Regions from separate parts of the Agarivorans aestuarii genome, predicted to be linked through region 2. Evidence: predicted binding sites of a transcription regulator. Region 2 holds the regulator's gene; each other region holds the start of a gene.

Region 1 (10,669 bases), 1.5 Mb from region 2:
TTCTATCCAATCATCAATACTCTCATTTTCTTTGATGCTAGCTATGCCTGCACTAAAGCTAATCGACAGTTGGTTAGGCGCCAATAAACTAGAAATTTTAGCTACGAGCTTCTCACTAGTTTGGTAGGCAGTATCAAAGTCTGCATCATGCAACATGATAAGAAACTCTTCGCCTCCGTAGCGAAATACTCGGTCGTTAACGCGGGTGTTTTGTTGCAAAAAGTGGGCAAACCACACCAGTATTTGATCGCCTACATTATGGCCATGTTGATCATTAATGGCTTTAAAATGGTCTAAATCTAAAAGGATAATGCTAGCTTTTATGCCACTGCGTTTATGTTGCTGAGTCGCTTTTAGCAGCTCATCAAACAAGGCTCTGCGGTTATAGCAACGCGTGAGGGAGTCTTTAAAAGCGAGTTCTTTGAGTTCGTTATTTTGTTTTACCAGTACCCGCGCTAAGCCCCAAGCAAAGATGTGTGAAGCCACCACGCCAATGCTAAAACGTATACCTTGGTGAATACCCAAGTGATTAACGCCAAGAACTATTGCTAAAATACTGACCACCAACACCAGCCGTTCTGCCATTTGCAGCGGTAGGTGGATGAAACAGGCCAGTATTAGCGCGGGAACAAAAAATTCCCCGTGCATGTTTGATTGGGTTAGTGCTAATAAAACCGGTGGGATGGCTAATAGTAAGAACCAAACATCGGCGGTTTTATAACGGTTTGACTCAGGCTGAGTAAACAAGAAAAACAGCGAAACCAAAATGGCTATAGCGCAGGGCAGTACCACTAAGCCATACCAAAATACCCCATTCACTAAATGAGTAATTGAAAAATAAGCGCTAGGAATAAAGCCCGCCAAATGCATGACAAGGCTCATTTTTCTTTCTGTAAATTCGGCTGGAGACCAGTCTGAGACCATCGTAAAAACCTTTGCCAAAAAGTTAAGATACGCGCTAGGGAGATTTCCTTATGTTATTAAAAATAAACTCTTTTTAGCTGATCCGTCAAATCAAATTGCGGGTTTATTTTGATTAAAGCTCAAGCTTCTAGTGCCCTTTAGTTGCTTAAGCGCTTGCTGCAAAATTAGCTCAATAAAACTGTTTAAAGTAGTACTAGATTGCCGGTGTTTGTTAAATGCCGCATACATTGGACGCCATAAGGCTTGTTCAAACGACAATAAGTGCACAAATTGTTGCTGCGCATAATGCTCTACAGCCCAATAAGGCATAGCTGCCACTCCCATTCCTGCTGCGACCATTTGCAGTAACATGGATGGGTTATCGGCATGTTTCCATTGTTTTACGGCTACTTGGCTGGGCTGAAGAATGTAACGATAAAGGTCCAAGCGCTGTGGTGTGACCGGGTAACAGATAATAGTTTCTTCACTTAACTGAGCCGCGCTTACAGTTGTTTGTTCTGCTAAGCCGTGTTGCGGTGGACAAATCAGCACCATTTCATATTCGAACAAAGGCTCAAAGTGGATTTGATCTTCTGGGCTAACTTCTGAGGTGAGCAGAAGGTCGGCTTCACCGCGCTGCAGCAAGGGGAGCCCGTTGTAGTTTTTGTCTTGGCAAAAGTGGCTACTTACTTCTGGCCAAGCTTGCTGGAACTGCTGTAAAGCTGGCAGTAGCCATTGAAAACAAGCATGGCAATCAACACTAATGTTTAGGCGAGTTTGCTGGCCTTGGGCTGCGCTAAACTGATGCTCTGTTTGTTCAACTAAAGGTAATACTTTCTCGGCTAGTTGAAGCAATTGTTGGCCTTGTTGGGTTAGCTGTAAGGGCTGTTGCTTTCTTATGACTAGGTGAGCATTGATCCTTTGTTCAAGATCTTTGAGCTGATGAGACAAGGCTGAATCGCTAATAAACAACTTTGTGGCAGCCGCCTTAAGTGAAGAGCTAGATGCAATGGCTTGTATGCAACGTAAATGCTTAATCTCTAACATTTAGCTGGCTCGCTCCCTGATTGGCTTGATAAATTGGCAGCTTAGGTAGAGCGCCCACGTTTGTATATATGCCCAGTGACTTAGATGTATTAACTTGAATTTATTTCAATATGGCGGCCTAGATTAGAGCGTGTCAAGGCAATCTTTAGGTTGTTCCTCACCTTTACTTGAGAGAAATTCAATTTAACTTGATGGCTTTTCAATTGTGTTGTGCTTTAGCTCTGGTCAATATGGATTTACACATCTAGACGGCTAAAAGGATATAGACATGAGCACTACTCACGTATTGGGGTACCCAAGAATTGGTAAGCAACGAGAACTAAAATTTGCGCTAGAAAGTTACTGGCGTGGTGAGTCTTCACAGCAAGATTTATTGCAAGTGGGTAAAGACATTCGCCAACAAAATTGGCAAGCCCAAAAAGACAGTGGTCAAGCTTGGGTGACCGTAGGCGATTTTGCTTGGTACGACCAAGTACTAAATACCTCATTATTGTTAGGCAACCTGCCTAAGCGTCATCAGTCTGAGCAAATTAACCTAGATAGCATGTTTGCAATTGCTCGTGGGCAACAGGGCTGTGGCTGTAATCATGCGGCATCAGACATGAGCAAATGGTTTAACACCAATTACCATTACATTGTCCCCGAGTTCTCTGAAGACAGCGTATTTAGCTTACAGTGGACGCAATTATTTGATGAAATTCGCGAAGCCTTTGAACAAGGCCATGCGGTAAAACCGGTTATTTTGGGGCCAGTTTCATACTTATATTTGGGCAAAAATGATGATCAAGCTGCTGATGGCTTTGAGCGTTTGTCCTTGCTCCCCCAGTTATTAACGGTTTACCGTGAGATTTTCCAGCGCATCGCTGCTTTGGGCGTAGAGTGGCTTCAAGTTGATGAGCCAATATTGGGTTTAGAGCTGGATACTCAGTGGCAAGATGCCTTGTTAGCTGCTTACCAAACGAGTATTAGCCCAACTAAAGTGCTATTAACCAGTTATTTTGCCGATGTACTGGATAACGCAGAAGTTATTCAGCAATTGGCCGTAGACGGCTTGCACCTAGATTTATGCGTCGCGCCACAGCAGTTAGAGCAAGTACTTACTTGGTTACCTAAAGAGTGGGTATTGTCGGCTGGGGTGATTAATGGCCGCAATGTGTGGCGGGCTAACTTGCCTGAGCTTATTGAGAATTATAGTTCGCTTAAAGTCCGTTTAGGCGAGCGTTTATGGTTTGCTTCATCTTGTTCACTATTGCACAGTCCGCTTGATCTAGAGAGTGAAACGGACTTGGGTGATGCTAAGTATCGTTTGGCTTTTGCGGAGCAAAAATTGTCTGAGCTGCAAATACTTGATGAAGCGCTAAACGGTGAAGCCGACGCATTGCGCCTGTCTCGCCAATACAGTGCTGCATTGCAAAACCCAAGTAAGAAAAACAACTCCAGCTTGCAGCAGCGAATTAGCGCCTTAACCCCGGCTGAGCGTGAGCGTACTTTAAGCTTTGAACAGCGCCAACAGATTCAACAGCAAAGTTTACAGTTACCGCCTTTGCCAACCACTACCATCGGTTCATTTCCACAAACCAATGAAATTCGCCGTCAGCGTCGTGAATACAAAGCAGGGCAACTAAGCCAAGCCGATTATGATGCTGCGCTTGCGCAACACATTAAGGATGCCATTGAGCGTCAAGAGCGCTTAGATCTTGATGTGTTAGTGCATGGTGAAGCAGAGCGTAACGACATGGTGGAGTATTTTGCCGAGCTTTTAGATGGCTTTATTGCTAGCCGCTTTGGCTGGGTGCAAAGTTATGGCTCGCGCTGCGTGAAACCAGCCATTATTGTTGATGATATTGAACGCGCCAAACCACTTACCGTTGAGTGGAGCCTTTATGCGCAATCACTAACTAACAAGCCAGTAAAAGGCATGTTAACTGGCCCTGTAACCATTTTAACTTGGAGCTTTGCCCGCGAAGATCTTAGCCGCGCCCAAATTGCTGAACAAATCGCTATCGCGCTTAATGATGAAGTGGCGGAGCTGCAGCAAGCGGGCATTCAAGTGATTCAAATTGATGAACCTGCTATTCGCGAAGGTATGCCGCTTAAACGCAGCCAGTGGGACGATTACTTAAGTTGGGCGGTATCGGCCTTTAAGCTCTCTGCAGCCAGCGCCAAACCTGAAACACAGATCCACACTCATATGTGTTACAGCGAGTTTAATGACATAATGCCGGCTGTTGCAGCACTGGATGCCGATGTATTAACCATTGAGACCTCGCGCTCGGCCATGAGTTTGCTGCAAGCGTTTGAGCACTTTGAGTACCCCAATGAGATTGGCCCAGGCGTTTATGATATTCACTCGCCAAACATTCCTAGTATCAATGAGATTAAATCTTTGATCGACAAGGCGGCTCAATGGATCCCTTTGCAGCGCTTGTGGGTGAATCCAGATTGCGGCTTAAAGACCCGTAACTGGCAGGAAACCGAAGCCGCCCTCAATAACATGGTGTTAGCGACTAAAGAATTACGGACTAGCCTCGCTTAAGTGAGCAGACAAAAGTAGCCCCTTAAATTAAGGGGCTATTTCTCCAATGACTTCGTTTTGATTAGCGCCTACACTAGAAATTATCTTGTTGTTTTGAGAATTTCTATGCCAAAGGCAAAGTTCGTTTCTGGTGATATTTTTCGCCATATTGTAGTGATGTCCTCTACTAACGCCATTGGCTTAACTGCTTTATTTTTGGTTGATTTGGCAGATCTGTTTTTTATTAGCTTATTGGGTGAAGCCGAGCTTGCAGCTGCGGTGGGCTATGCCGGAACCATCGCATTTTTTACCACTTCAATTTCTATCGGCTTGTCTATTGCCATGACCGCTTTGGTTTCTAAAGCCATTGGCCAGCAAGACAAAGCACGCGCTAAGCAGTTAGTCACCAATATTTTGTTTACCGGCTTTTTAATCAGCGCCGCTTTTGCTGCTTTGGCTTGGTACTTTGCCCCAGAACTATTGAGCTTGATCGGAGCGAAGGCCAGAACCCATGAACTTGCCGTTGAATACTTAAGAATTTTACTGCCCTCTCTGCCTGTTCTTGGCTTGGCCATGAGCGGTGGTGCAGCGCTGCGCTCGGTGGGAGATGCTAAGCGGGCGATGTGGTCTACCTTGGCAGGTGGCGGCGTTAACGCAGTGCTCGACCCAATATTCATTTTTGCCTTGGGCCTTGGTTTGCCTGGCGCCGCGATTGCCTCGGTAATTGCGCGTTTTGTGGTAGCCGGTGTTGCTTTGTCTGGGGTAGTTTACAAACATCAACTGTTTGCTGGATTTAAGTGGAGCAAGTGGTTGCAAGATTTACGCGCCATTTTAAAAGTGGCTGCTCCCGCGATGATGACCAATGTTGCAACGCCTTTAGGCAATGCCTATGTAACAGCAGCTATCGCGGTGTTTGGTGATGCTTATGTGGCCGGTTGGGCGGTGGTTGGGCGAATTATGCCCGTCGCTTTTGGTATGATTTTCTCGTTATCCGGCGCAATTGGTCCAATTGTTGGCCAAAACTTTGGAGCAAACAATTATGCTCGAGTGCGTGAAGCCTTAACCAAAGCCCTTTGGTTTAATGGTGGCTTTGTGGTGACGGTGTCGCTGATCTTACTGTTTGGCCAAGACTTGATTGCAGATGTCTTTGGAGTAGGCGCAGAGGCCGCTACGGTGATTGGCTTCTTCTGTACTTGGATAAGTTTTAGCTTTGTCTTTAATGGGGCGATGTTTGTGGCCAATGCTGCCTTTAATAATCTTGGTTACCCAAGCACCTCTACCATGCTTAATTTTGGTAAAGCGACCTTAGGGACTATCCCGTTTGTTTATTTAGGTGGGCAGTGGTTTGGTCCTTTAGGTGTATTGGGGGGGCAAGCATTGGGAACGGTTGTGTTTGGGTTATTGGCACTGCGCATGGCTTACTACATTGTGGCTAGAGTCACTAATAAGCATCAACTTCATATAGCAGAGCAAGAGCAGCCACTAGAACCCAGTGTACCGCTCACACCTTTTTGTTCTAGTCGAGCTTATATGTGTGCAGAAGCCGAGCTAGATGAGGCGGCTTCTACCAACGATACCGCAGCGGCCAAGCCCTAAGCTACTGAAAGCGGATTTACGTTAAACCTATCGCCCAGCAGGTTAAGCAACTCCACTTGGCCTGCGATTACCGCAACAATAATTTTCCCTTGCTTGTGTTTACTGGCAATTACTACCCTGCCTTGGTTGTTAACCACTTGGTCTTTAAGCAGCATTGATTGCAAGTGATAAGGGTTTTCCGTTGGATAAAAAAGAACGGTAACATCATGTAGGTCAACTGATTGAGTTTTCATTACGAGTCCTTCCAATTGTGTTACGTCTCAATATAACGTTAGCACTGGTCACTTAGATCACTAAGCTTTGTGATTAAGGCAGTAGAACTTGCTGTAAACAATCGTTGACTTCTTATTTCCTACCGCTAATCTGGCTGAAAATAAAAGGAATACCGATGATTAAGCCAATTCAAGCCAAGATGCTGATGTTTGATTTAGACGATACCTTAGTGGATGACGGCGTCGCTACCGAAACTGCAGCTAAAGCCTTGTTCTCTAAATACCAGCCACAGCAAATTAATGATGCATTAAACCATTGGAAACGCGCCTTAAAACTTCATTATCCGGCTTTTTTGCAGGGCAAGCTTAGCGCTGCCGAAATGCGTCAAGCGCGGGCGCGAGAAGCCTTGCAAGACAAGAGCTTAAGTGATGAGGAAGCAGAGCAAGCCTTTGAATACTTTATGCAGCAGTATATTGCTGCAACGATTTTGTATGGCGATACCTTGGCGTGTTTAAATCAGCTCAAACAGCAGGGCTGGCGCTTGGCCTTGGTATCCAATGGACCAGAAGACATGCAACAGCGAAAAGTGCGGGCTGCTGGCCTCTTAGACTACTTCGAATTTGTTCTCACTGCAGAAGCAGCAGGTGCAGCTAAACCTAAACCAAGCATTTTTCAGCAAGCTGCAAAATTGGCCAAGCTAAGCGTTGAGCAATGCTGTTATGTGGGTGACAACCTAGTGAATGACGCACAAGGTGCTAATGCTGCAGGGATGGGCAGCGTGTGGTTACAACGAGACGCTAGCAGTGAGCCGGAACATCAGCCAATGGATGAGGTAAACTGGAAAATAGCCTCGTTAAATCAATTACATCAATGTACCTGGTTAGCATAAACTTGTTGGCTGGTGGTTCTAAAGGAGTGTAGGAAGCAGTATGGCAATAGTTGGTTTATGGGACTGGTTGGCCGATAGCTTACGTTTTTATCGTCAGCATTTTACCCAATTAGCATTAATGGTTTTGCCCTTTGCTGTTCCTTTTGCTGCACTGCAAAGTCAATACGTTCAGAATCCTAGTGAGCCCTCTACCGCCAATTATTGGATGTTTGTGATCATCGGCCTATTAATGCAGCCGATTTATCAGGGCGCGATCATTTTGTATATGCGGGCGCAGTTTAAGCAACAGCCTTGGTCGATTACGCGTTGCTTTCAGGCTTCCTTAAGTATTTGGCCTTTGTTATTTACCGTGGTGGCGATCTGTTTTGCTTTAGTTATGCTGGGCTTAAGTTTCTTTGTATTGCCGGGCATTGTTATAGCCAGCCGCTTACTAGTGGCCGATTTACACTGTGTACTCAACAAAAGTAGTCCGCTTAAAGCTATTAGCGAAAGCTGGAATCAAACAGAAGCGTATAAGTGGCCATTGCTAGCCGGAGTGATAGCGGTAGCGGGTATAACTATGATACCGGTTTGGGCTTTGCATCATTGGCTATTAGACAACCAGGCAGCCGCAGTTTGGGTGTTTGCCAATCGAGTATTTGGGCAGGTTCTCGAGGCATTCTTTCTGGTATTTGCTTATCGCGCTTATAGTGCGATGAATGCCAGTGCAGAGTAGTTTAGCTATTTACCAAGCTGCTTATTCTTTTTAAGTGCTTATGTAAACTAGCCATCCGCTTTGTTGAGCAGAGCGGGGTAGGTGATTAGGCCGCGGTAAACTGTTGTTGCTTAGCTTGCAATTGATAACCTGCTGACGCTAAGCGTTGGCTCAATTGGCTCTGATTTAGCTCGTAAAACCTGCATAGTTCAGTAAAGCTAGAGAACTCATTTCTAATTTGCATGTTTACAATGCTTACCAAAATATTGATATCCATTTGTTGAACACGTTGTTGGTCTAACATGCATACTCCTTGGCTGGTTGAGGGCGGTTGAAACCCCATTTGGTCCATGCTTTTTCGTGAAAGAAGTAAGCCACACTGTTTACTGCTGGCTCTACTATGGCGACCAAACCGCCAATCATCATGTCACCAGTTAATAACCAAGTGACCAAAAAAGCGATAGTGAAATGCATGCTGGCAAAAGTTAATGTTTTAATCATAGTGTTGTCCTCGTTTATTTTTATATCTAAATGATAATCATTATCATTTACTTTGCAAGTGATTTTTTGTGTTTTATTTATGCAAACCTACAAAATCTTGAGAAAAGCTGTTTGTTTTGGAGCCTCATATAGCTGTTATTTGGGCTGCCTTTGCTAAGAACAGTGCTTGAAATGTAGAGCGGGAGAGCGCTTTTTTTCGCGCAATGGCAGCTTATAATTGCCGTGATATTTTTTATTTAGTTTTATCTTATGCTTAATCATGAAGCGCGCTAAGTGGCTTAGTTGTTATATACTTAGGCTATTATTAAGAGCCTAGTAATAAGGCTGTATCAGGGAAGAGTTATGTTTCGACGTATTGGGATTTTTTGGGGGCTGCTGTTTGTTGTAGGCTGTTCCAGCGTGATGGTAAATCAGTTTGATCAGCGCTTTGGTGAAGCGTCGGTACAAACGCGAATATACTCTGAGAATCATCCTCCTGCGGCTGAGTTCTTGGCAGACGTTAAGCCAATTTTGGACCAGCGCTGCGTGATGTGTCACGCCTGTTACGATGCACCCTGCCAACTTAAGCTAACCTCAGCAGCGGGCATTGACCGTGGGATAAGCACCGACCGAGTTTATAGCGCTAGCCGCCTTACCGCCGCACCTACCACTCGTTTATATACCGATGCAAAATCGACACAAATGTGGCGACAAAAAGGTTTTAATCCGGTTCTAAATGAGCGGATTCAAAGCGAAGAGGCAAACCTAGAGGCGGGGGTAATGTATCAAGCGCTAAAGCAAAAGCGCGATTATGTTGACCCGGGCAATGAGATTTTAGATCCCGAGGCATTCGATTTTGCCTTAGATAGAGCTCAGCAATGTGTGGGCATTGAAGGCTACGCTAAAGTACAAGCTTCTCATCCGGAGTGGGGCATGCCTTATGGCTTACCTGCTATTAGCGATGTTGAGTTCGATACATTGACTGCTTGGCTAGCCAGCGGCGCCCCAATGGCCGATGATTTAAGTGCGCATAATCAGCTTGGTGAGCAAGTTGCCTATTGGGAGGCCTTTTTAAACGGCGACTCGCTCAAACAGCAACTAATGGCGCGTTATATTTACGAGCATTTGTTTATTACTCATCTGTATTTTGATGAGGATCCGAATACTCGCCCAGCCTTTTTCAAGCTAGTACGCTCGCGCACTGCGCCGGGCAATCCCATTGATGAAATAGCAACCCGTCGCCCTTACGATGACCCAGATGTAAGCCGCGTGTATTACCGCTTGGCTCCAGAGCGCGAAACCGTTGTGGTGAAAACTCATATTCCTTATCGTTTAGACAAGGCTCGCCAGCAGCGCTGGACCGAGTGGTTTTTAGGTGACGATACTAACGTAGACAGCTTACCGAGTTACGAGCCTAGAGTGGCGGGTAATCCTTTTGTGGCTTTTCAGGATCTTACTGTGAACGGTCGTTATCGCTTTATGTTGGATGATGCCGAAACCTTTATTATGGGCTTTATGAAAGGGCCTGTTTGTCGCGGGCAGGTAGCTTTAAATGTTATTCAAGACCACTTCTGGGTATATTTCGCCAACCCCGATAATCGCTATGAACAAGAGCAAGCAGAGTTCTTAGTTGAACAGAGCGACCACTTAAGAATGCCATCGGTAGAGCAAAGTAATGTTCTGCCAATTAGTGCGTGGCTTAATTACTCTAAGCGTCACCGCAAATTTATGGATGCCAGTATCGCCCATGTGAATCAATGGCTGAGTAAAGACAGCTCGATACTCAATTTAGATTTACTATGGGATGGTGACGGGGTAAACCAAAATGCCGCACTTACTATCTTCCGCCACTTTGACAGTGCCAGCGTTGTAAAAGGCACCGTAGGCAGGCAGCCAAAAACCGCTTGGGTTATTGATTACTCCTTGTTTGAGCGAATTCATTACTTATTAGTTGCTGGGTTCGACCCTTACGGAAACTTGGGCCATCAATTAGTAACCCGTTTATACATGGACTTTTTACGTATGGAAGGTGAGGGCAGCTTTGCCTCATTCTTGCCTGCTGAAATGCGTTATGATGAACTGCGTAGCTGGTATGTCGGTGCAGACAAAAATATTATCGAGTTTGTTGAGTCTCGCCCACAAGAGGCTTTCTTCAAAAGTGCAGTGGAATATAGCGGAGACGGACCATACAAACAGCAGTTGTTTGACATGATTGGTGAGAAATTGGCGCCTGTATTAAGCCAAAAACATCAAATTAGCTGGCCGCAATATTCACGAGAAGTGAGCGATTTTGCGATTCAAGTTGGCGCTTGGCGAGGTGGGGCCATTAAGC
Region 2 (10,669 bases):
AAATAGAAAACAGCTTCACTCAACCTAACGCAATAGTAAATCAACATATGTTGGAATGGGCGCAACACGCCACCAGCGATAGCCAAGGTGATTTGCTAGAATTGTATTGCGGCAACGGTAACTTCTCATTGGCGCTGGCTAAAAACTTTAATCGAGTATTAGCCACTGAAATTGCCAAGCCTTCGGTGCAAGCGGCCCAATACAATATTAAGCATAACAACATCGACAACGTTAAAATCATTCGCTTGTCGGCAGAAGAGTTTACTCAAGCCATGTTAGGTGAACGCGAGTTTCGCCGCTTGCAAGAAGCCGATGTTGATTTAAGCAGCTACCAATGCGACACCATTTTGGTTGATCCACCTCGCGCGGGCTTAGACGATGCAACCCTAGGCATGGTGCAAGCTTACGACAATATCGTGTATATCTCTTGTAACCCTAACACCCTATACAACAACTTAAGCGAACTAAGCCGTACCCATAAAATCAGCCACTGGGCACTGTTCGATCAGTTTCCTTACACCGATCACATCGAAGTAGGCATGTATCTGCAACGTCGCTAGTTAAAGCCGCGTTAACTAACGCGACTTTTTATTATTTGAAATAGTGCTCAGCTAAGCACGGTCTCCATTCATAGCTTACTCTGCATCTAGGGAAAATTATGAAACGGATTATTTTTGCCACCACTTGCTTGATACTCAGTTTAAGCAGCTTTGCCAATGAGCCAGTAAGCACCAGCTTTTGGAGTGACAAGGCCATAGGCGGAATCGATGTCACCAGTTACCAGCTCGCTCAAGATCAGGGTAATCGCTACATTCAGCAAGGCAATAAAAAGTACACAGTGAGGTGGAAAGAGGCTGATTGGCAATTTGCTAGCCAGCAAAGCGCCGACAAGTTTGCAGCTAAGCCAGAAGCTTACCAGCCTAAATATAACGGGTTTTGCGCTAATGCTCTGTCTTTAGGCGAGGGCTTAATTGCAACCGATGGCCAAGTTTGGGAGTTTTTTGATAGCCAACTGCACCTATTCTTTGCGGAAAAAGGTCGCAAGCGCTGGTTAGAAGGAGATTGGAAAGCCTACCAACAACAGGCAGATTTAGCTTGGCAGCAGGCTTTACAATAATCTAGCATTCTAAATGCTTAGCGTTTAAAACCGCCTAACTTAAACATCAGCCATAAGCCAATAAACAGACAGATGATTAGCAATACTAAGTTGCTGCCAATGTCGGGAAATTGAGCACGCAACATGGCCGAATAACCCAGCGCACCCAGTAAAAAGGCGGCAACACTCATTAAGGGAGAATCTTCACTTAAGTCTTTTTCAGTATATAAGTGGTACAACTGCATAATGGCCAAAACAAAGGCAATAATTGGAAACACCGAAAACCTTAGCTCAGGCACCGTAAACAAGGCCAAGCTAGCGTTACCACATAAACCTGCAATAAAAGCTAACAATAGTAGCGATTTTCTTACCTTCATATTCACCTCTTAACTTAAGGCTTCCGAGCGATTGTAAAGTGCCGCTCCCTTGGCAACAATGCGTAACTGTTTAATGGTTTTATCGGCCAACAATTGACGATCAAACTCTGCTAAATCTAAGGCCGAAGCACCAGCATTGAAAACAATAATCACCATAGCTTCGGCTTGCATTTGCGCATCACCTCTTGGGCAGCGATATTGCAGCTCCAAATAGTCGGTAAGCTCGGCAATAAAATGAGCAATCTCGCGCGCCACCGCTGCCCTAAAGGCTGGGGATGTCCCAGAACGCTCACGCAATAACAAACGAAACACATTAGGATTGTTATAAACAAACTCCATAAAGGTTTCCACCGAGGTGCCAATAACACTGCCACCACTGGCAATAATTCGTTGCCGCGCCTGGCGCATAAGTTGGCGCAAGGTTAAACCGCCTTCATCTACTAAGGTTAGCCCTAGTTCTTCCATATCGGAAAAGTGACGATAAAAAGAAGTAGGCGCAATACCCGCTTCCCTAGCTACTTCCCTCAGACTTAAGCTCGACAAACCACGTTCAGCACTTAATTGACTAAATGCTGCATCAATAATTGCTCTGCGTGTTTTCTCTTTTTGCTGGGCCCTAACGCCACTCATAAACCTGCCACTTCCTTTCTATTTATAGGGCTATCATACCGTGAGTAATAAAAAACCCAAATCGAACAATGCAAATCCTCAAAAACCAAGTTTTTAACTGCGAATCGTTTCAAGGCCAGAACAAACCCACTGAAAAGCATTTCATAAAAAAACAATATTCTCAATTAAACAAAAGATGCGAGCTAGGTCAATTTTCCATCAACCTGAAAACGCTATCAAGTATCTAGTCGAGCTGTGCTGTGATTAACTCAAGCTATATAAGTTGTAATCAGCAAGGATGAATAATGAATTGGTCCAAGAGCGCCATCTCAATGGCAGTAGTATTTGGTTTAAGTGCTTGTGGCGGAGGCGGCGGTGATGACACTCCACCAACCACCCCGGAATATGAATATCAGGCTTACGCATGTGACGCAGATATTTATGAAAAAGCCAAAGAGTTACGCATCTACCAAGTAATGACCGAAGCGTTTATTGATGGTGACTCAAGCCATGACTACAACGACGGTTACGGCACAAGCCACCACAAAGGCGACTTACAAGGCATTATCGATTCGCTCGATTACATTCAAAGCCTAGGCCTAAACGCTGTTTGGATGACGCCTATCTTCGATTCAGAGGGTAGCAGTAAGCTAGATGCTACTGGTTACTTCACTCGTAACTACTTTGCCATAGACCCTAACTTTGGCACCATGGAACAGGCTCGCACGCTCGTGAACGAAGCGCATGCCCGTGGTATGTACGTAATTTTTGATGGCGTATTTGGCCACCACAAAGGCAATGTAACGCCTTCTCCAAATGGCTTAACTCCATCTGGTTCTGATAACCCTGTAAGCTACCCAGGTACCGATAACGATACCCTCGAGTTTTATAAAGAAGTGGCTAGTTACTGGGTAACAGAGCTGGGCATAGATGGTTGGCGTTTAGACCAAGCTTATCAAGTTCCTATTGGCGCTTGGGGCGAAATTCGTAAAGCGGTAGAAGATGCGTCGAAGGCAACAACTTACACCATGAATGGTCAAACAGTTAACCCATTAGCTTATATGGTGGCTGAGATTTGGGATGGCGGTGGTAACCAAATTCGTGATGAAGGCTACGGACCAGAAGCTGCACCAGGTGTGTGTTCGGCCTTTGACTTCCCTATGCGATACAGCATCACCCAAACTTACGCTGTAGAAGAAAACGGCAGTGGTGGTCGTGATGCAACTAATTTGAACGCAGCATTTAACGCCCAAATTGCTAACCCTTCTCATGCTGTACCTAATGGCTTTATTGGTAACCATGACTTAGTGCGTTTCGGCGATCTATTACAGCGTGGCAACATTGCAGAGCCAAATGAGCAGGAGTACTGGGACCGTCATAAAGCGGCCTATGCTTTCTTAAGCGCTTATTCAGGTCCAATTACCCTTTACTATGGTGAAGAGATTGGCGATGAAGTACCAGACTTTGCCGACCAAGTTGGCAACACAACTTGTGCAGATTTAGGTTTATGTGATGACCACGTAGCTCGAAACAGCGGACAAGTAGAAGGCTTAGCCAGCGAACAAGGCGGCAGCGTATTTAGCGCGAATGCTAACCAAGCTGATTTACGTGATTACATCAGTTCGTTGATGACCTTGCGAGCAGCAAACCCTGCGCTTTACAAAGGTGAGCGTATAGCCATTAATCATGATGATGCGGCTAATGTTTTCTTTGACCACAAACAGTTCGAAGATAACACCATCTTGTTCCTAAACAATACTAGCAGCAACAGTTACACCATTGCTGTAACTAGTGAAGATATTGGTAGTGATGGTCAGTTACGCAACATGCTAAGCAATGAGACTATCGATATTGCTTCTGGTGGTTATACCATCGAAATAGCTGGCTTCGAGTCTTTATTCCTAGAAGTAATGTCAGCTACAGATGATGGTCCACAACAAGGAAATGGCGGCAGCCTAGTTGGTACTGGTCCTTTAGCAGATTGTAACGCACCAGATGTTGCAGGGAACGGTCCTCTGGATAAAGAAATGTGGATCCGTGGTAACTACAATGGTGGCGACGGGTTCATGGCCACGCCAGATAGCCATAAGTTCACTTACAAAGGCGACAATATTTACCAAGTCGTGGTAAACGAAACAGCGACCACTTCGTTTGGCTTTAAGTTTGCTGCATCAGATTGGAGCTCAGAATTTGCTTCATCTACCGGAGTCGCTGTAATTGCAACGGAACAAGCAATGTCTATTGCAGCCGGTGAAGGTACAGAATCAAGTGTAGTTATCCCTGAAGCAGGTGAATACGTATATAGCTTTGAAATCAATGATGCCTTAACCGGCGGAACAATGATGATTAGCAAATGTGAGTAAAAATTGAGAGGTGGCTTCACGCCACCTTTTCTTGTGCGGAAGGTTTTCTAGCAACCCTTAAAACTAGAGTGAAGGTAGTAGCCTTCAAGCGTTTGTAAACACCCTTAATATCCTATTTGGCCTCTTAATTTAAGAGGCCTTTTTTTATCCAAAAATCAGCTTATTTAAGGCTTTTGCAAAGGCTAACTAAATCAGCTTGAATAGCCCCTGCAGTCACTTCTCTGCCCGCGCCAGGCCCCTGAATCACCAAAGGGTTTTGCTTGTACCACAAGCTCTCAATAGCAAACACATTGTCGCAAGGTTTAAGGTTAGCGAAAGGGTGCAGCGCATCAATTGCCGATAAGCCAACTTCAGCCTCTCCCTTTTGATTCACTTTGGCTAGAAAACGAATCACTTTGCCTTGACGTTTAGCGTCGTTAAAAGCTTCTAGCATGCTTTGGTCTAACTCGCTCATCGAGTCTAAAAACTGCTCTACAGTTAAGGCCGCTAAATACTCTGGCACTAAAGAGCTAAGCGCAATATCGGCTAGCTCCAACTGTAAACCCGCCTCTCTAGCTAAAATAAGCAACTTGCGCTGCACATCTTTACCAGAAAGATCCTCGCGAGGATCTGGCTCGGTTAAACCTTGATTTAAGGCGTCGGCGAGCAATTCAGAAAAGGCCGCGGTTCCGTCGTACTGTTGGAACAACCAACTCAAAGTGCCAGAAAATATTCCTGAGATGGTATGAATATCATCGCCAGAGTCGCGCAAACTTTGAATACTTTTTTGCACTGGCAAGCCCGCCCCTACTGTGGCGTTGCTCAACCATTGCGCACCATGATCGCTAAAGGCTTGCTGCAAGGCTGAATAATTAGCTTGCTCACTTGCACCAGCATGCTTGTTAGCGGTAATAAGGTGGAAGCCATGTCGAGCAAATTCACCATAATAAGCACTTAGTGCTTCACTGGCGGTTATGTCTAACACAGCAAGCTCGTCATAAGGATGGCGTTTTAGCTTATCGAATAGCTCTGGCCAAATAAGCGGCGTATTGGCTTCAGTACTATCAAGCAGCTCTAGGTTCAGGCCGGCAAAGTCTAAGTGCCCAGCTTTACTTGAAAACACACCCGCCAAGCTAATTTCAAGCTCATGCTGCTGTGCCAAGGTAGTTTGCTGTTGGTTAAATAGCTCCAACCACTGGCTGCCAATATTGCCCTTGCCAAAGACTACCAAACCCAACTTGGTTTTTTGTTTGAATAGGTGGCTATGCAAATCTTTTAATAGTGGCTCTAAGGTGATTTTCCTCACCACAGCACACAAACTTAGTTTATCAGCACTCGAGTGGATAAACTCTAATGGCTGCTCAGCCAAATGCTGAAAAAACTGATAACACTGCTGCGGGTTATCACATACGCCCGCGCCCACTAGGGCCACCAAACTGTAACCTTCGCTACGCTCAATTTTTTGGATATGAAATTGGCTAGCCAGCTGATCGATTTTGGCCAAGGCTTCATCGACTAGTTCGCAAGTGTAAGCCATACGCAGCGAGCCTGTTTCGCTGTGCTTATGGCGAGTAGCGGGTGCTAGATGATGACTAGCTAAGGCTTCTAACAAGGCCGTAGCGTTAAGCGTAAAATCTTGGGTAAAGGTAAGCTCAAGTAGCACTACATTGCCTACCGAGGTAACAATTTTTGCGCTGTGGCTATTAGTACCTTTGCGGTGAATTAAGGTTTGTCCATCGTTGGGTGCGTAACTGCAGCGCAGGTTCACCTTTTGCCGAGAACGCGCCAGTGGCTCTAAAGTTCGCGCATGCAATACTGAGGTACCAATGCGCGATAATTCTGCAGCTTCATTCAACGCAAGGTTTTCAAGCAATACTGCATCTTTCACTAAACGTGGATCAGCACTATAAATACCAGCTACATCACTCCAAATCGTAGTAGACACAGCATCGGCCAAGGCAGCTAACTCGGTAGCCGAGTAATCACTGCCGTTGCGACCTAAAGTCACGGTACGTTGTTCACTATCACTACAAATAAACCCCGTTACCACTATGCGGCAAGCGGCTTTTTCAGCTAAACATTTAGCTAATAAGGGGGCACTTTTCGCAACATCCACTTGCGGTTGGGTAGATAACTCCGCTTTAAAAAACTGGCGAGAATCTAACCACTCGGCTTGGCAATCTTGAGCACTTAACAAAGCTGCTAATAAACGTGCAGACCAACGCTCGCCAAAAGACAATACTTCGTTGCAGGTAAAGGCTGTAAGCTCACCTTCAAGAATACTAGCAATTTGGTGATGCTCGCCATCTAGCGCGGTTAAAATCGACTTGGCTGCGGCTTCATCAAGCAGCTCATTAACTAACTTGCATTGAAACTCAATTAAACCTTTAAGTGCATCAGCCGCGGCATTGTCAGCCTGCTTAGCCAGTTCAATAATGTTAATTAAGCGGTTGGTGGTTTTACCAGCCGCCGATACCACAATTAAATCTTGCGCTTGAGTATGTTTGGCAACAATCGCCGCCACCCGCTTAAAGCACCCTGCATCAGCTAAGCTGCTGCCACCAAATTTATGCACATGTCTATTTACCGACATGACTTACCTCTCTACAACGCTGGTAAAACTACAGTTGGGCAAAGGCCTGCTGTAAATCATTGACTAAATCTTGCGAATCTTCCAAGCCTACCGATACCCTCAATAACTGATTAGAAATGCCAGCCTCTGCTAGCGCTTCCGCCGACATCGCAGCATGCGTCATGGTAGCCGGATGAGCAATTAGACTTTCTACGCCACCTAAAGATTCCGCCAAAGAAAACAACTGTAAGCTTTTTAAAAACTTAACCATTTGGTTTTCTTCTAAATTCAATTCAAAACTGAACATAGCACCAAAGCCCTTTTGCTGACTTTGCGCTAAAGCATGTCCTGGGTGCTCTGGCAAACCAGGGTAGTAAATCGCGCCCACCGCCTCTTGTTGTTGCAAACACGCCACCAAGGCTTGAGCATTCTGCTGGTGCACATTCATACGTGCTTTAAGGGTGCGCAGGCCGCGCAAAGTAAGGTAAGAATCAAAAGCCGAACCGGTTAAACCTAAACAGTTAGCCCACCACGCCAATTGCTCGGCCAGTTCTTCGTTGGCCGCCACCACCATACCGGCCACTACATCCGAGTGGCCGTTAATGTATTTAGTGGCCGAGTGCACCACAATGTCGGCACCTAACAGAATTGGCGTTTGCAAAGCAGGAGATAAAAAGGTGTTGTCTACCACCACCAATGCACCAGCAGCATGCGCTTGCTCAGCAATGGCTTTAATGTCTACAATTCGAAGTAAAGGGTTACTAGGGGTCTCTAACCACACCAATTTAGGCTTCTTAGCCAATAACTGAGTTAAAGCTGCGTCATCATTTTGATCAACAAAAGCCACTTCAAAGGCATTCTTTTTAGCTAGGCTGTCGAATAAACGGTAGCTACCACCGTAACAATCATGCGGAGCAACCAATAAATCGCCCGGCTCAAGCAAGGCAGTAACAAGGTTAACCGCCGACATACCGGTGTTAGTAATTACCGCACCAGCGCCATGTTCTAAATCGGCAATCGCCTCGGCCAAAATGTGCCGAGTAGGGTTACCTGAACGGCTGTAATCAAACTGGCGTTTTTGGTTAAAATCAGCAAAGCTGTAGTTACTCGACAAATAAATAGGTGGCACTACCGCACCGTGTTGGGTATCACTTTCAATACCGCTGCGCACTGCTATAGTAGCCGCTTGTAGATCTTTTAAAGACATTGCTGATTTACTCCCTCAATTTATCCTGCCACTTTACCACCAGCAAAAAAGACGTCAACACTTCTAGACGTCTAAATGTCTTTGCTGTTGGATTGCTAAGTCGCATTTCCCCCGTTACAATAGGGTCTCTTTAGTTTGGTGTGTATTGCAGAATGTCTACAGATTGGAATGGTGAGTGGATCAGCCCTTACGCTGAGCACGGTAAAAAAAGCGAACAAGTAAAAAAAATCACAGTATCTATCCCACTAAAAGTGCTAAAGATATTGACCGATGAGCGAACCCGTAGACAAATAAATAACCTACGCCACGCCACCAACAGTGAGCTACTTTGCGAAGCATTTTTGCACGCCTATACTGGCCAACCACTGCCCGACGACGCCGACTTGCAAAAAGACAAGCCCGACCCGGCCTTAGAGAAAGCCGCCCAAGCAGAACTCAATAAAGAAGATTAAGATTTTACAAAGCCGCTCATTGAGCGGCTTTTTTGATTTACTCTAAAACCACTATTCTAATTTTGTTTTGCTCCCTAAGTTTGATTACATCATAGGCAACTGAAAAGATAATTAAGCAATGCGCTAGTACTAGTTCTGAAGTATTCTCAATAAAGTACCAAGACAGCCCACTACATAACACTGCTACAGCTATTAACCAAAAACTTCTGTGTTTAAATAACACTTCATCCCCCAGTATGCATAATAATTTTTATTTCGCCTCACAGCGATAATGAGGGATTGAATAGCTACATTCAATTGCCCAATTTCCTTTTAGTTATCCTGCCAATAACAAGGTTTAGTAAGCTGCGTTTTCAAAGAATTACAAATTGATTGAAAACAAACTTACTGATACTATTAACAATTAGTTAAAGGAGGCATTATGTCTAAGGGCAATTTTTGTCATTTACAGGGCTTTGAACCTAGCGAAAGAACGCTACAATACATAGAGCAGATGAACGACACAGTTGAAATGGCAAATTTATTGGATAAGCTCATTAGTGTAGTTCCTTTCTTTCAAATATTTGCAGGCAGAGGCACCTACAAAGCTGCAGAATTGATATCTACGGGTTACCAAGTTACGACTTATAATTGGGAACTATATGCCAACACTGTAAAGAGCATTCCCGAAATAAAACGTAAAAAGCTGGAAGACATTGCAGGTACCGCATCTATTTATACTCACGGTAAAGAAAGGCGCTTTTGGGAGTGTGTATATAATGCTCTATAGACTTAATTTATTAACAGCAGGCTTGATTATGACGTTCTCAGGGGCTGCTTCTTCTACGTCTCTGCTCATGAGTAATGAAAACTTAGCAAATGAACTAGAGCTTAAATATCAAGCCTTAAACGCTAAAACTCAAGTTTGCAGAGAGGCTCGCAGGAACCACATAGAAGTAGAAAAAATAACAAGCAACTGGTTTTTAGCTCTGCCAGCGGAAAGTAAAAAGGTAGTGCTACTTGTTGCTAGCCACGAAGCAATGGAACGTTGCACCAAAGCACAAGCCGATGAGTATTCGCTTATTTTAGTTGAGTACGCAGCTCAAACAGAGGATAAAAACCAACTCGATGAATGGCTAAAAATAAAACAAAATTTTAAGCCCGATGAGTTAGTAAATGATATCAATGAGCTTAACTCTGAAGAGTTGATAGCTTTTCTTAAAGAACCTCTACTCAGTGAGCCATTTGATTTAATTGCGATTATAAAACAACTAAATCTATAGCTATTGAGGTGGTTTTCTACTTTTAATGTGTAGTAGCCCAAGCCTAAGCTGACAAAGCCCCCTAAAAATCGGGAAACTGTCAAGTCTGAACTACTACATCTAGACATACCTAGTACATATTGAGAAAAACAAAGCCTTCATCCGTTAGCTCTGCGCATTGGTTTCGCCTTCGGCGGCGTCATTTTCTTTGAACAACCAAAGAAAACGAAGCAAAAGAAAGGTTGCCCCGCATTATCTTCTTCCTGTGTTCAAGCACACAAAGCGATGCTTTGTTTACATCTGTGCTTTCACCTCATTTTAAAGCGCGCCTGCACAACTCGCTTCGCTCAAACAGTGCTTGGCTTAATCACTTTAAACTTCCGCTACTCGCGATAATGGAGGGGAATGCTGTGGTCCTAACTAATAAGTGCGCAAGCATAAAGCATCTACTAAATAGTAACTAAATCATCATTTAATAACGTGTAGCGCTAACTCAATTAGCATTAAATGATAAAGTAACGATTAGAATTGTCTGATGAAATAATGTTGGTTCTAGGAAAATCATATGGAGAAGAAATATCAAGTTTTTGTTAGCTCGACTTACGAAGATCTGCAAGACGAAAGAAGATATGTTTCTGAAAACTTACTAAAGTGCGATTGTATACCTGTAGGAATGGAACTGTTTCCCTCAACTAATTCTACTCAATGGGAGTTTATAAAAAGCCTCATAGACGAATGCGATTACTATATCTTAATACTTGGGGGAAGGTACG
Region 3 (10,669 bases), 460 kb from region 2:
GTTTGAACTGCGAGAAGATTTGCTGGTTTCAACAGTATCCAAGTCTAGCCTATCCATGGTTATCTCCTTGTATGTTGTTGCAATTTAATAAGTACCATACGAGCACAAAAAGTAAAATACTAATGTTGCAAAATAGTTACGGTGGCTCACTTTTTTAGGCTTTTTTTGCAAAATTTTCTAAGCTTTATCTGTAGCGGCGAATTCTAGTAATAGATTTTTATGCCATTAATTTATATGGCTGTGAGTTTTTATCTTGTTTTTGTTATATATCAAAGCATAGTCGCGCCCAGCTCCTTAGAATCCGCGTTCGTTCAAACCTAGCTTAGGTTTTTAACCAACATTAAACGTAAGGTGAATCTGAACCATGAATGAGATTGTGAACTGGTTAAACGATGTGCTGTGGGGAAATTTGCTCATCTATTTGTTGCTGGGCACAGGTGTGTTGTTCACCGTAAGAACCAAATTTATTCAATTTCGCCATTTTGGCCATATGTTTTCGGTGATGAAGTCTAGCCGCAAATGTGACGCCAGCGGTATTTCTTCATTTCAAGCCTTATGTACCAGCCTTGCTGCGCGAGTAGGTACTGGTAACTTAGCAGGTGTTGCGGTTGCGGTAACCCTGGGTGGGCCAGGTGCAGTATTCTGGATGTGGTTGATTGCCTTGTTGGGTATGGCAACGAGCTTTGCTGAAAGCAGCTTGGCCCAGCTGTATAAAGTGAAAGACAGCGATGGTAATTTTCGTGGTGGCCCTTCCTATTACATGGAGCAGGGCCTTGGAAAGCGATGGATGGGAGTGGTATTTGCCATCTGTTTGATTATCGCGTTTGGCTTGGTATTTAATGCTGTGCAGGCTAACTCTATTGCTTCCGCTCTGCATGAAGCATTTGGTTTTGAGAAATACTTAGTGGGTTTGGTATTAGTGATAGCGGCGGCGCTGATTATTTTTGGCGGCATTCGCAGCATTGCCCGTTTTGCCGAACTAGTGGTGCCGGTGATGGCCTTAGCCTATGTGGTGGTGGCCTTGGTTGTGGTGTTGATGAATATTCAGCAAATGCCCGAAGTATTTAGCCTTATCTTCCGCTCTGCCTTTGGATTTGAAGAGGCGGGGGCTGGTGCATTAGGTGCTGCCATGATGAACGGTATTAAACGAGGTTTATTCTCCAATGAGGCCGGTATGGGTAGCGCGCCTAACGCCGCAGCCACTGCAACACCTTATCCGCCGCATCCTGCGTCTCAAGGCTACGTGCAAATGCTAGGGGTGTTTATCGACACAGTGGTGATTTGTACTGCTACCGCAGCGATTATTTTACTTAGCCACAATGAACAACTTACTGGTGATGGCATTGCCTTAACTCAGCAAGCTCTAAGTGGCCAGGTGGGGGCTTGGGGTAGCTACTTTGTAGGTATTGCGATTGTTTTCTTTGCTTTCACATCTATTGTAGGCAACTACTCTTACGCTGAGACCAATCTGATTTTCTTAGAGCACAACCATAAAGCTGGTTTGTGGATCTTCCGTTTGCTGGTTCTATCAATGGTAATGGTAGGCGCAGTGGTCAAAATCGACATTATTTGGAATTTAGCCGATGTATCCATGGGCTTTATGGCCTTGGTTAACTTGGTGGCTATATTAATGCTCTCGGGTGTGGTGGTGAAATTAGCCTCTGATTACAACCGTCAATTAGATGCGGGCAAAGTGCCGAGTTTCGATAGTGATGAGTACCCAGAATTAAAGCAGAAAATAGATAAAGATATCTGGTCAGGCTCTAGCAAGTAGCAGGCTTAGCTCTTCGAATAAGCAGAAAAGCCTCGATAATATCGAGGCTTTTTATTAACTAATTTAGGTGAATAACTAGTACTGTTCGGTGCACCAGCTTTCAAAAATTAAGGCGGCAGCTAGGCTATCTACAGCCCCTTTTTCTAAGGCTTTATAACCGCCTAACTCAAATAGCTTTTCTTTGGCATCTACTGTGGTTAAACGCTCATCTTGCATCGCTATGGGGTAGCCAAAACGGCCATGAAGGCGGTTGGCAAACTTCTTGGCGCGGTTGGTGAGTTCTTGCTCGGTGCCGTCCATATTAAGCGGTAAACCAATCACCAGTAGATCGGGCTGCCATAGCTTGAGCAGCTCCTCCAAGGTTTGCCAATTTGGAATGCCATCTTGAGCTTTGATGGCGGCCAGCGGCTTAGCTGAGCCCGTTAACTCTTGACCGATGGCAACACCAATACTTTTGGTTCCAAAGTCAAAAGCAAGGGCTGAGCGCTCTCCTGATCTAGCCATTAAGCGTGACCTACTTGGTTAGACAATTGCCAGATATCAATGCCCAAACTTTTGGCCGCGGCTTCCCAACGTTTATGAATGGGGGTTGAGAAAATAATGTCGGTACTGGCCGGTAAGGTTAGCCAAGAGTTTTCAGCAATCTCTTGCTCCAGCTGTCCGGCTTCCCAGCTGGCATAACCTAAGGTGACGATATAATCACTGGGCTGGGAATCAGTGCCTAAGGTATCGAGTACATCCTTAGATGTGGTGACCATTAGCTCTTCACTTACTTTTAAGCTGCTACTAAAGCCTTTTACCGGTGAATGCAGCACAAAACCGCGCTCTTGCGACACAGGGCCGCCTTGATAAACCGGGCGGTCCAAATCTTCTCGGATCATTTCTACTTGGTCTTGCAGTTCAATTTGTTGCAGAAGCGATTCTACCGATAAATCGACCGGTACATTAATCACCAGGCCCATTGCGCCTTCTTCATTATGTTCACACATATAGACTACTGAGCGTTTGAAGAAGGGGTCTTCTAAGCTCGGCATGGCGATTAAAAACTGATTCTGCAAAGTGTTCATTGCGTCCAAATTAACCCTTTTAACTACTTAGGTTGATGATTTAAGTCTAGCTTCTATTGCATCCATTAACTTACCGGTAATGGAAATATCGTAGGCTGCTTCAATTTCTTTGATACAGGTAGGGCTGGTGACGTTTATTTCAGTCACCTTATCGCCAATCACATCTAAGCCTACAAATACTAAGCCTTTTTCTTTTAGAGCCGGGCCTATGGCATTCGCGATGTGCCAGTCACTGTCTGAAAGTGGTTGAGCAACACCTCGGCCACCTGCAGCCAGGTTGCCACGGGTTTCGCCTTTCGATGGAATGCGCGCTAAGCAATAGGGCATAGGCTCACCATCTACGATCAAAATGCGCTTATCGCCATCTACAATTTCTGGGATGAACTTCTGCGCCATACAGTACTCTTGACCATGATTAGTGAGTGTTTCGAGTATCACGCCAACATTTGGATCGCCTTCTTTTAGGCGAAAGATAGACGCTCCACCCATGCCATCTAGCGGCTTCATGATGACGTCTTTGTGCTGCTGGTGGAAAGCTTTTAAGCGCGGCATATCACTGCTAACTAGCGTAGTTGGGGTAAACTCGGCAAACCAAGCAGTAAACAATTTCTCGTTAGCGTCGCGTAAGCTTTGCGGCTTGTTAATGATTAAGCTGCCCTCAGCTTCGGCGCGCTCTAAAATATATGTGGCGTAGATAAACTCGGTATCAAATGGAGGATCTTTGCGCATTAAAATGACATCTAGCTCACTCAAGCTTTGATCAACTTCACTGCCTAACTCATACCAAGATTGCTCGTCATGTTGCACGGCTAATGGGCGCATATTAGCTGCAGCTCTGCCGCCATCTAAATAGAGATCTTGCATCTCCATATAATAAATCTCGTAGCCGCGTGATTGAGCTTCTAGCAACATGGCGAAACTAGAATCTTTTTTGATGTTAATGTCGGCGATGGGATCCATCACTATACCAAGTTTAATGCTCATTTATGCTAAGTCTCCAAATTGACATTGCAAAGCGGTAATAGCCGTAAGGGCTGCGGTTTCGGTTCGCAGTACCCGCGGCCCTAAAATTGTCTCTTGAAACTGATGCTGATTGCAGTTCTCAATTTCTTGCTCGCTTAAGCCACCTTCTGGCCCAATAAGTAGCCTTACTCCATGTTCAGGAGTTGGCAGGGTCTTAATGCTATATGGGGCCTTTGGGTGTAAATTCAACTTCATAGCGGCAGACTCTTCACTGGCCCATTGCCCTAGGCTTTGCAGTGGTGCTATTTCTGGCACAACACTGCGCCCCGACTGCTCACAAGCAGCAATAGCAATTTTTTGCCATTGTTGGCGCTTCTTCTCAAAGCGCTCTTGGTTGAGCTTGACTCCACAACGCTCGCTGGTGAGAGGGGTGATTTTATTTACTCCCAGCTCCACGGATTTTTGAATGGTAAACTCCATTCTGTCACCACGAGAAATCACTTGGCCTAGATGGATATGCAGAGGAGACTCACTGGGGTTAGCGGCAACTGCGGTAATTTTCACCGACACATGCTTTTTACTGGCGTTTTCTATTTGTGCTGCGTAGTTATTGCCATCGTTATTAAACAGCTCAAGTTGCTGGCCAGCTTCCATGCGCAGTACCCGCCCAACGTGATTGGCTGCTTCATCATCAAGCTCTGTGACCATGTTTAGCGAGAGCGGCTGAGAGTGGAAAATTCGTGGAATGCGCATGGTGAAAAATAGGCCCTTTGGGTTGTTGTATTGGTTAAGGATTTGACTGTTAAAGGATAAACCTATTGCTTACTTATGCCTAGTAATCCATTAGTACATAGGATATTTCTATATTGATTTATTCGTTATTTATTGTAGTCTGTGCCTTTTTCAAGGGACTGAATATGAAAGTAATTAAACTTGGTTTGGCTTTTTCTATGATGGGGCTTTTAGGTTGTGCTGCGACCAATCAAAAAGTGGAAGAAATAGCATTGAACTATCAACCAAATCCTCCTTCGGTTGTTACCGAAACTACTAAACAGTTACTCGTTGAGCGTTGCAATAAAAGAGTGAGTTCTGTGAGTTATTTAAAAACACATTGTTATGTTGTGGGTGATGTATTGGTTATTGAGCACCGCCTTCGCGACAAGCGCAGGGAATGGACTGCAAATTCTATTTCTGACTCTCAGCTTCGATTAGCTAATAACGTTTGTAATTCTCATGTGGAATTTGGTGCTCTGCAAGATGGTATGGGTTACATGGTTAACTTTACTGGGGGAAGAAATGGTTTACCTACCAGGGTTATCACCATTGACGATTGTTCAAACTCTTAATCGTTGATTACACTTCTTGCACTGATAACTGGCCCCTTTTAACACTTTATTATGGCGTTGTACACTTAGTTGATGAACTTGGCAGGCGCAGCGATATTCATAGCTGGCTAGCTTTAGTTGCTTCAGTGAGTAGCTATGAGTGGTTGCTGCAGGGCAGTTGAACACTTGCTGCATAATTTGCTGCCACTCGGCTCCATGCGGTTTTACTCTTCCATAAATGGCATGACAAACTAGGTGAGCCACTTCGTGAGGAACTGTTTGGGCTAAAAAGTGTTGCGGTTGTTGCTGATAAAAATGGGCATTAAAACGCAAACGCCATTGGCTTAGGTTAGCACTGCCTGCGACTTTACTTTTCCGCGATGACAGCACCACTTCTGGGCGAGGAAAATTACGCTTATAAAAAGCTTCTGCCAGAGTAAAGCACTGTTCTACTTGTTGAGTTAATTGCTGCACGAATTGAGTTCTTAGATTTAGCCAATAAAAAAGCCGAAAGGATAATCGACGATTATACGCTTTCGGCTTAATTTAACGAGTGGGCTAAAGCTTATAAGCCAGCTTCACTCTTGAGTAGTTCTGCTTTATCGGTTGCTTCCCAAGGGAATTCTTCACGACCAAAGTGGCCGTAAGCAGCAGTTGCTTTATAGATTGGACGCTCTAAATCTAGCATGCTTAAAATGCCGTAAGGGCGCAGGTCAAAGTGCTTACGCACTAAAGCCACTAATTTGTCATCGGCAATTTTGCCAGTGCCAAAGGTATCAATGCTGATTGAAGTCGGCTCCGCTACACCAATTGCATACGATACTTGAATCTCACAGCGATCGGCTAAACCTGCGGCAACAATATTTTTAGCTACATAGCGGCCAGCATAAGCGGCACTGCGGTCAACTTTTGAAGGATCTTTACCAGAGAATGCACCGCCACCATGACGTGCCATGCCGCCGTAGGTGTCTACAATAATTTTACGACCGGTTAAGCCACAATCACCCATTGGACCACCAATTACAAAACGGCCAGTAGGGTTAATGTGAAACTGGGTCTTATCGTTAAGCCACTGTGCAGGTAGTACTGGCTTAATGATTTCTTCCATTACGGCTTCACGTAAATCGGCAGTAGAAATGCTGTCACAGTGCTGTGTAGACAAAACTACAGCGTCAATGCCAGTGATAATGCCGTTCTCGTAAGCAAAGGTAACTTGTGATTTAGCATCTGGGCGTAACCAGTCAAGCGTACCGTTTTTACGCACTTCAGCTTGACGCTTCACCAGCAAATGAGAATAAGTAATTGGTGCAGGCATTAGTACGTCGGTTTCGTTGGTGGCATAACCAAACATTAAACCCTGGTCGCCAGCGCCTTGCTCTTCAGGGCGAGAGCGGTCTACACCTTGGTTAATGTCTGGGCTTTGTTTGCCCACAACGTTAAGCACTGCGCAAGAGTCAGCATCAAAACCCATATCTGAGTGGGTGTAGCCAATGTCACGTACTGTTGAGCGAGCAAGTTCTTCGATATCAACCCACGCTGAGGTATTGATTTCGCCGCCCACCATTACCATGCCGGTTTTTACGTAGGTTTCACAGGCTACACGTGCCTTTGGGTCTTGCTCTAAGATTGCATCCAATACTGCATCGGAGATTTGATCTGCAATTTTGTCTGGATGCCCTTCAGACACTGATTCTGAAGTAAATAAATGAGTAGCCATGTTTATATCTCGTAAATGGAATTATATACGTATGGATGTTTTACCATCTGGACGTCTATTCTAAGTGAGGGGTAAAAGATTTGCTAGCGCTTATTAATGAAAATAATTCACATTGGCAGATTAGTTTTATTGAATTTGCCCATTAGTACGCAGGCTTTCAACTTTAAGATCTTAGCAAAAACTATTTTGTTGCTAATCACTTAGCTATCTCTAGGGGCTGGAGGTAAATCAGAACGGCAGATACAGAGCACTGCTAAGAAAAGACTAAAGATGGTGGTTGTTAGAGCTTAGTTTGAACTACAAATCACTTAGCCACTTTTAAAGCGGCTAAATGTACAATTTTGAGAGCAAGTTGCGTTGTTAGGGCTTGCTCAGCTCGTGCTTGATCCAGTTGCTCATGTTTTGCCGAGTTTCGAGTCCGGTTTTTCGAGCGATTTCTTTGTCGCCGCGCACAATCACTAAGACCGGTAGGGTAGACACTTGATATTTGCTACGAGCTGTCCTGTCTTCACTTAAATTAATTAGCTCAATTTTCTTTTCATTCTGCTGGTTATAGAGCATCACTAAATCAGCTTGAATTTTACTGTGATCGTTTCGGTCATGCACAAAAGAAACTAAGCGAATAGGGGGGCGAGGGCTACGGGTTAAATCTAGGCATTGGCCACTATCATCGTATTCCTTACATGACCAAACAAAATCGTGGTACTTAAGAGTTTGCGAATAGAAGTATTGGCCTGCATCGAACTTTTTGATGCTAGGTATATGTTTGGTCGTATCACCATGTTCATCGCTGAAGCTTTTAATCACCCGGCTATTAGCCTTAAAGGTGGTAGTGTCGGTGTTCTCGGCAGCAAAAACTTGGCCAGAAAACAAAGCCATTATTAACAGTACAACTGGGCGGCGCATAAAACTTTCCCTATAAAATACAAAGCCACTATTAATATCTCTGGCATATTAAAACACTCTTGGCTTTAAGCCTATCGGATTTTTTAGTGGTACCGTTCTCATTTTGAATCCGCTTGGTTTTTTGGGGAATAGCTACTCAATCGTCTTTATTAGGCAGGTATTATCATTTCGTTTCAACGGTTTAGGGCTTTGGTTGCCTTGATTGTTAATACAAGGCTATCCATTTCAAGAACCCACAGGAAGAGAGCTGCTCACTTAATCAAGCTAGAAATGCGCTTTGTGAGAGAAAAATGACAGGCGTCTATATTTGCGCTCTAGCTTTGAATATCGTCACTATTGCCCAGCTTATTTCAGTTTAGCTTTGTTGTATCTGCTCGCTGTCTAAGATTTTGTTCTCTTCTTTAACCAATACCGGGCTATTGATTAGGCGGATTTGTGCATTGAGCAACTGCTGTTCGATTAAACTTGGAGAGCGGAAGATATATTTGGCAACGGCGCTGGCGCATAAACATGCCACCATGGCGGGAATCACTATTTCCACTTGCATGGTTTGTTCGGTAATCAGCAAAAATGCAGCCCAAGGCGTGCGAAATACCGCGCCAAACATAGCGCCCATTCCTACTATGACCAGCATTAGGTCGGCGCTGGTAGGGATAACATCACCAATAATACTGCCTAAGATACCGCCAATTACCAACATGGGGCCTAAGCTGCCACCGGGTAGGGCAAAGGCTAAAGCTACAGTAGTTAAGACGATCCTAGCTAGTAACCAGAGATGCTGTTGGCCAAGGTCTAACTCCCAGTAAAGTAAACCGTTTGGCGTAATAGGTTCTAAACCTAACCATTGAGGGTTTAGTAGTCCAGCTAAAGCAGTCACACTAGCAGCAATAGTTACCGCATAGTTGCGGTTAAGTTTAGGCATGGCGCGAATAAGCTTAACCAGCAAAGTAGCAAATACACCACACAACATGCCGAGTAAGGCAAACTGCGCTAAACCATGCCATTCAAAAGACTGTGGAGGCAGGTTAATTGTTAACATGCTTCCACCATGTAATTGCGATATAACGCTTGCTGTTGCTGCCACCACCGCAATGGTGGCGATAGAGCGCCAATTAAAGCGGCGCATGACTAACTCATAAGCTATCACCGTACCGGCCAATGGCGCATTGAATAAAGCCGCTACTGCCGCGGCGGTGCCACATGCAACACTTAAGCGTACTTGACCTTCAGTTAAGCGCGCGGAATAAGACAAATTACTGGCAACAACCGCACTTAAATAACAGGCTGGGCCAACTATTCCTACGGCATAGCCACCCCACGTTAACAGCAGGCCTACCGCAAACTGATATATCAGGTTACCCCAGTGCAGCTGCCCCTCATCAAAGTGGTAAGCCTTCACCACAAAAATTAAACCCACTTGTTTGTAACGACTAAACAGCCGCTCAAACAACAGAATACAAATAGCCGCAATAAAGGGCAGTGAATAAACAGGTAAGGGCGAATCAAGAAACTGATTAGGGTTGAGGTGGGCGAGATCACTAAACAATAATGCTAAGCCACTGGAGAACAAACCTATGAACAGGTAAACAAAAAAACTGCGGCTGCGAAAAGCAAAGTTGTTCGCCATTTTTTGTTTAACGTCCTTGTTTGGTTCTTATATCAAGACTTTATCACGAAGATTCAAACTGTAAATATGCGATTGCTTAAGCATTCAGCAGAAAAAATGCATAAAACTGGAGATTCTTTTTAGATAAATATTGAGTAACACCGTTGACTTTGTGACAATACGCGCCTCTCGATACCCAATAGCCCTAATATTTGCAGGAGAAATTCATGTCTTCTCGTCGTCAATACGCCAACGCTATTCGTGCTTTAAGCATGGATGCAGTTCAGCAAGCTAACTCTGGTCACCCTGGTGCACCAATGGGAATGGCTGACATTGCTGAAGTTCTATGGCGCGACTTTTTGAAACACAATCCAACTGACCCAAACTGGGCAGACCGTGACCGCTTTATTCTATCTAACGGTCATGGCTCTATGTTGCTGTATTCTCTACTGCACCTTTCTGGGTATCAACTACCTATTGAAGAGCTTAAAAACTTCCGTCAGTTGCATTCAAAAACTCCAGGTCACCCTGAGTACGGTTATGCACCTGGTGTAGAAACTACCACTGGCCCACTAGGCCAAGGTATCACCAACGCTGTAGGTATGGCGCTAGCTGAGAAAATTTTGGCTGCGCAATTTAACCGCGACGGTTTCCCAGTTGTCGACCACTACACATACACCTTCTTAGGTGACGGCTGTTTGATGGAAGGTATTTCGCACGAAGCATGCTCTTTGGCGGGTACTCAAGGCCTAGGTAAGTTAATCGCATTCTGGGATGACAATGGCATCTCAATTGATGGTGAAGTAGAAGGTTGGTTTACCGACGACACCGTTAAGCGTTTTGAATCTTACGGCTGGCACGTAATTGGTGGTGTTGATGGCCACGATAGCGAAGCGATTAGCTCGGCAATTAAAGCTGCTCAAGCTGAAACTAAACGTCCAACCATGATTTGTTGTAAAACTGTGATTGGTTTTGGTTCGCCAAACAAATCTGGTAGCCACGACTGTCACGGTGCTCCACTAGGCGCTGAAGAAATTGCAGCGGCACGTGAGTTCTTAAACTGGCCACATGCTGCTTTTGATATTCCTCAAGATGTTTACCAAGCTTGGGATGCAAAACCAAATGGTGAGAAATCTCAGTCTGAGTGGAACCAGTTGTTTGCTGGCTACGAAGCTACTCACCCAGAGCTAGCGGCTGAGTTTAAGCGTCGTGTAGACGGTCAACTTCCGAGTGATTGGAAAGAGTTTGCCGATAACTACATTAGCGAACTGCAAGAAAGCCAAGCTAAGATTGCCACCCGCCAATCTTCTC

What was found. The regulator MetJ, encoded in region 2, represses methionine synthesis genes. The targets are predictions, from matches to a motif close to TAGACGTCTAGACGTCTA.
Region 1: the regulator MetJ is predicted to act here: its motif matches at 2,188-2,205, upstream of metE (5-methyltetrahydropteroyltriglutamate--homocysteine S-methyltransferase).
Region 3: the regulator MetJ is predicted to act here: its motif matches at 6,887-6,904, upstream of metK (methionine adenosyltransferase).

What each region holds. Positions count from the first base shown of each region.
Region 1 covers NZ_AP023033.1:3,591,947-3,602,615, reverse strand. The annotation lists gene K5609_RS16800 (GGDEF domain-containing protein) at 1-882, opposite strand, end outside; gene K5609_RS16795 (LysR family transcriptional regulator) at 1,015-1,950, opposite strand; gene metE (5-methyltetrahydropteroyltriglutamate--homocysteine S-methyltransferase) at 2,219-4,486, shown strand; gene K5609_RS16785 (MATE family efflux transporter) at 4,592-6,061, shown strand; gene K5609_RS16780 (DUF2375 family protein) at 6,058-6,294, opposite strand; gene K5609_RS16775 (HAD family hydrolase) at 6,450-7,163, shown strand; gene K5609_RS16770 (YciC family protein) at 7,204-7,878, shown strand; gene K5609_RS16765 (DUF4250 domain-containing protein) at 7,964-8,161, opposite strand; gene K5609_RS16760 (DUF2061 domain-containing protein) at 8,155-8,358, opposite strand; gene K5609_RS16755 (fatty acid cis/trans isomerase) at 8,701-10,669, shown strand, end outside.
Region 2 covers NZ_AP023033.1:422,790-433,458, reverse strand. The annotation lists gene trmA (tRNA (uridine(54)-C5)-methyltransferase TrmA) at 1-560, shown strand, start outside; gene K5609_RS02060 (YHS domain-containing (seleno)protein) at 659-1,117, shown strand; gene K5609_RS02055 (DUF1422 family protein) at 1,135-1,473, opposite strand; gene fabR (HTH-type transcriptional repressor FabR) at 1,483-2,103, opposite strand; gene K5609_RS02045 (alpha-amylase family glycosyl hydrolase) at 2,388-4,445, shown strand; gene metL (bifunctional aspartate kinase/homoserine dehydrogenase II) at 4,606-7,017, opposite strand; gene metB (cystathionine gamma-synthase) at 7,046-8,203, opposite strand; gene metJ (met regulon transcriptional regulator MetJ) at 8,356-8,655, shown strand; gene K5609_RS02025 (hypothetical protein) at 9,077-9,424, shown strand; gene K5609_RS02020 (hypothetical protein) at 9,414-9,917, shown strand; gene K5609_RS02015 (DUF4062 domain-containing protein) at 10,462-10,669, shown strand, end outside.
Region 3 covers NZ_AP023033.1:878,654-889,322, forward strand. The annotation lists gene K5609_RS04135 (DUF3545 family protein) at 1-57, opposite strand, end outside; gene K5609_RS04140 (alanine/glycine:cation symporter family protein) at 365-1,774, shown strand; gene ruvX (Holliday junction resolvase RuvX) at 1,850-2,278, opposite strand; gene K5609_RS04150 (YqgE/AlgH family protein) at 2,278-2,841, opposite strand; gene gshB (glutathione synthase) at 2,869-3,825, opposite strand; gene rsmE (16S rRNA (uracil(1498)-N(3))-methyltransferase) at 3,826-4,557, opposite strand; gene K5609_RS04165 (hypothetical protein) at 4,722-5,150, shown strand; gene K5609_RS04170 (SprT family zinc-dependent metalloprotease) at 5,139-5,603, opposite strand; gene metK (methionine adenosyltransferase) at 5,695-6,846, opposite strand; gene K5609_RS04180 (YbbN family protein) at 7,207-7,752, opposite strand; gene K5609_RS04185 (chloride channel protein) at 8,108-9,379, opposite strand; gene tkt (transketolase) at 9,586-10,669, shown strand, end outside.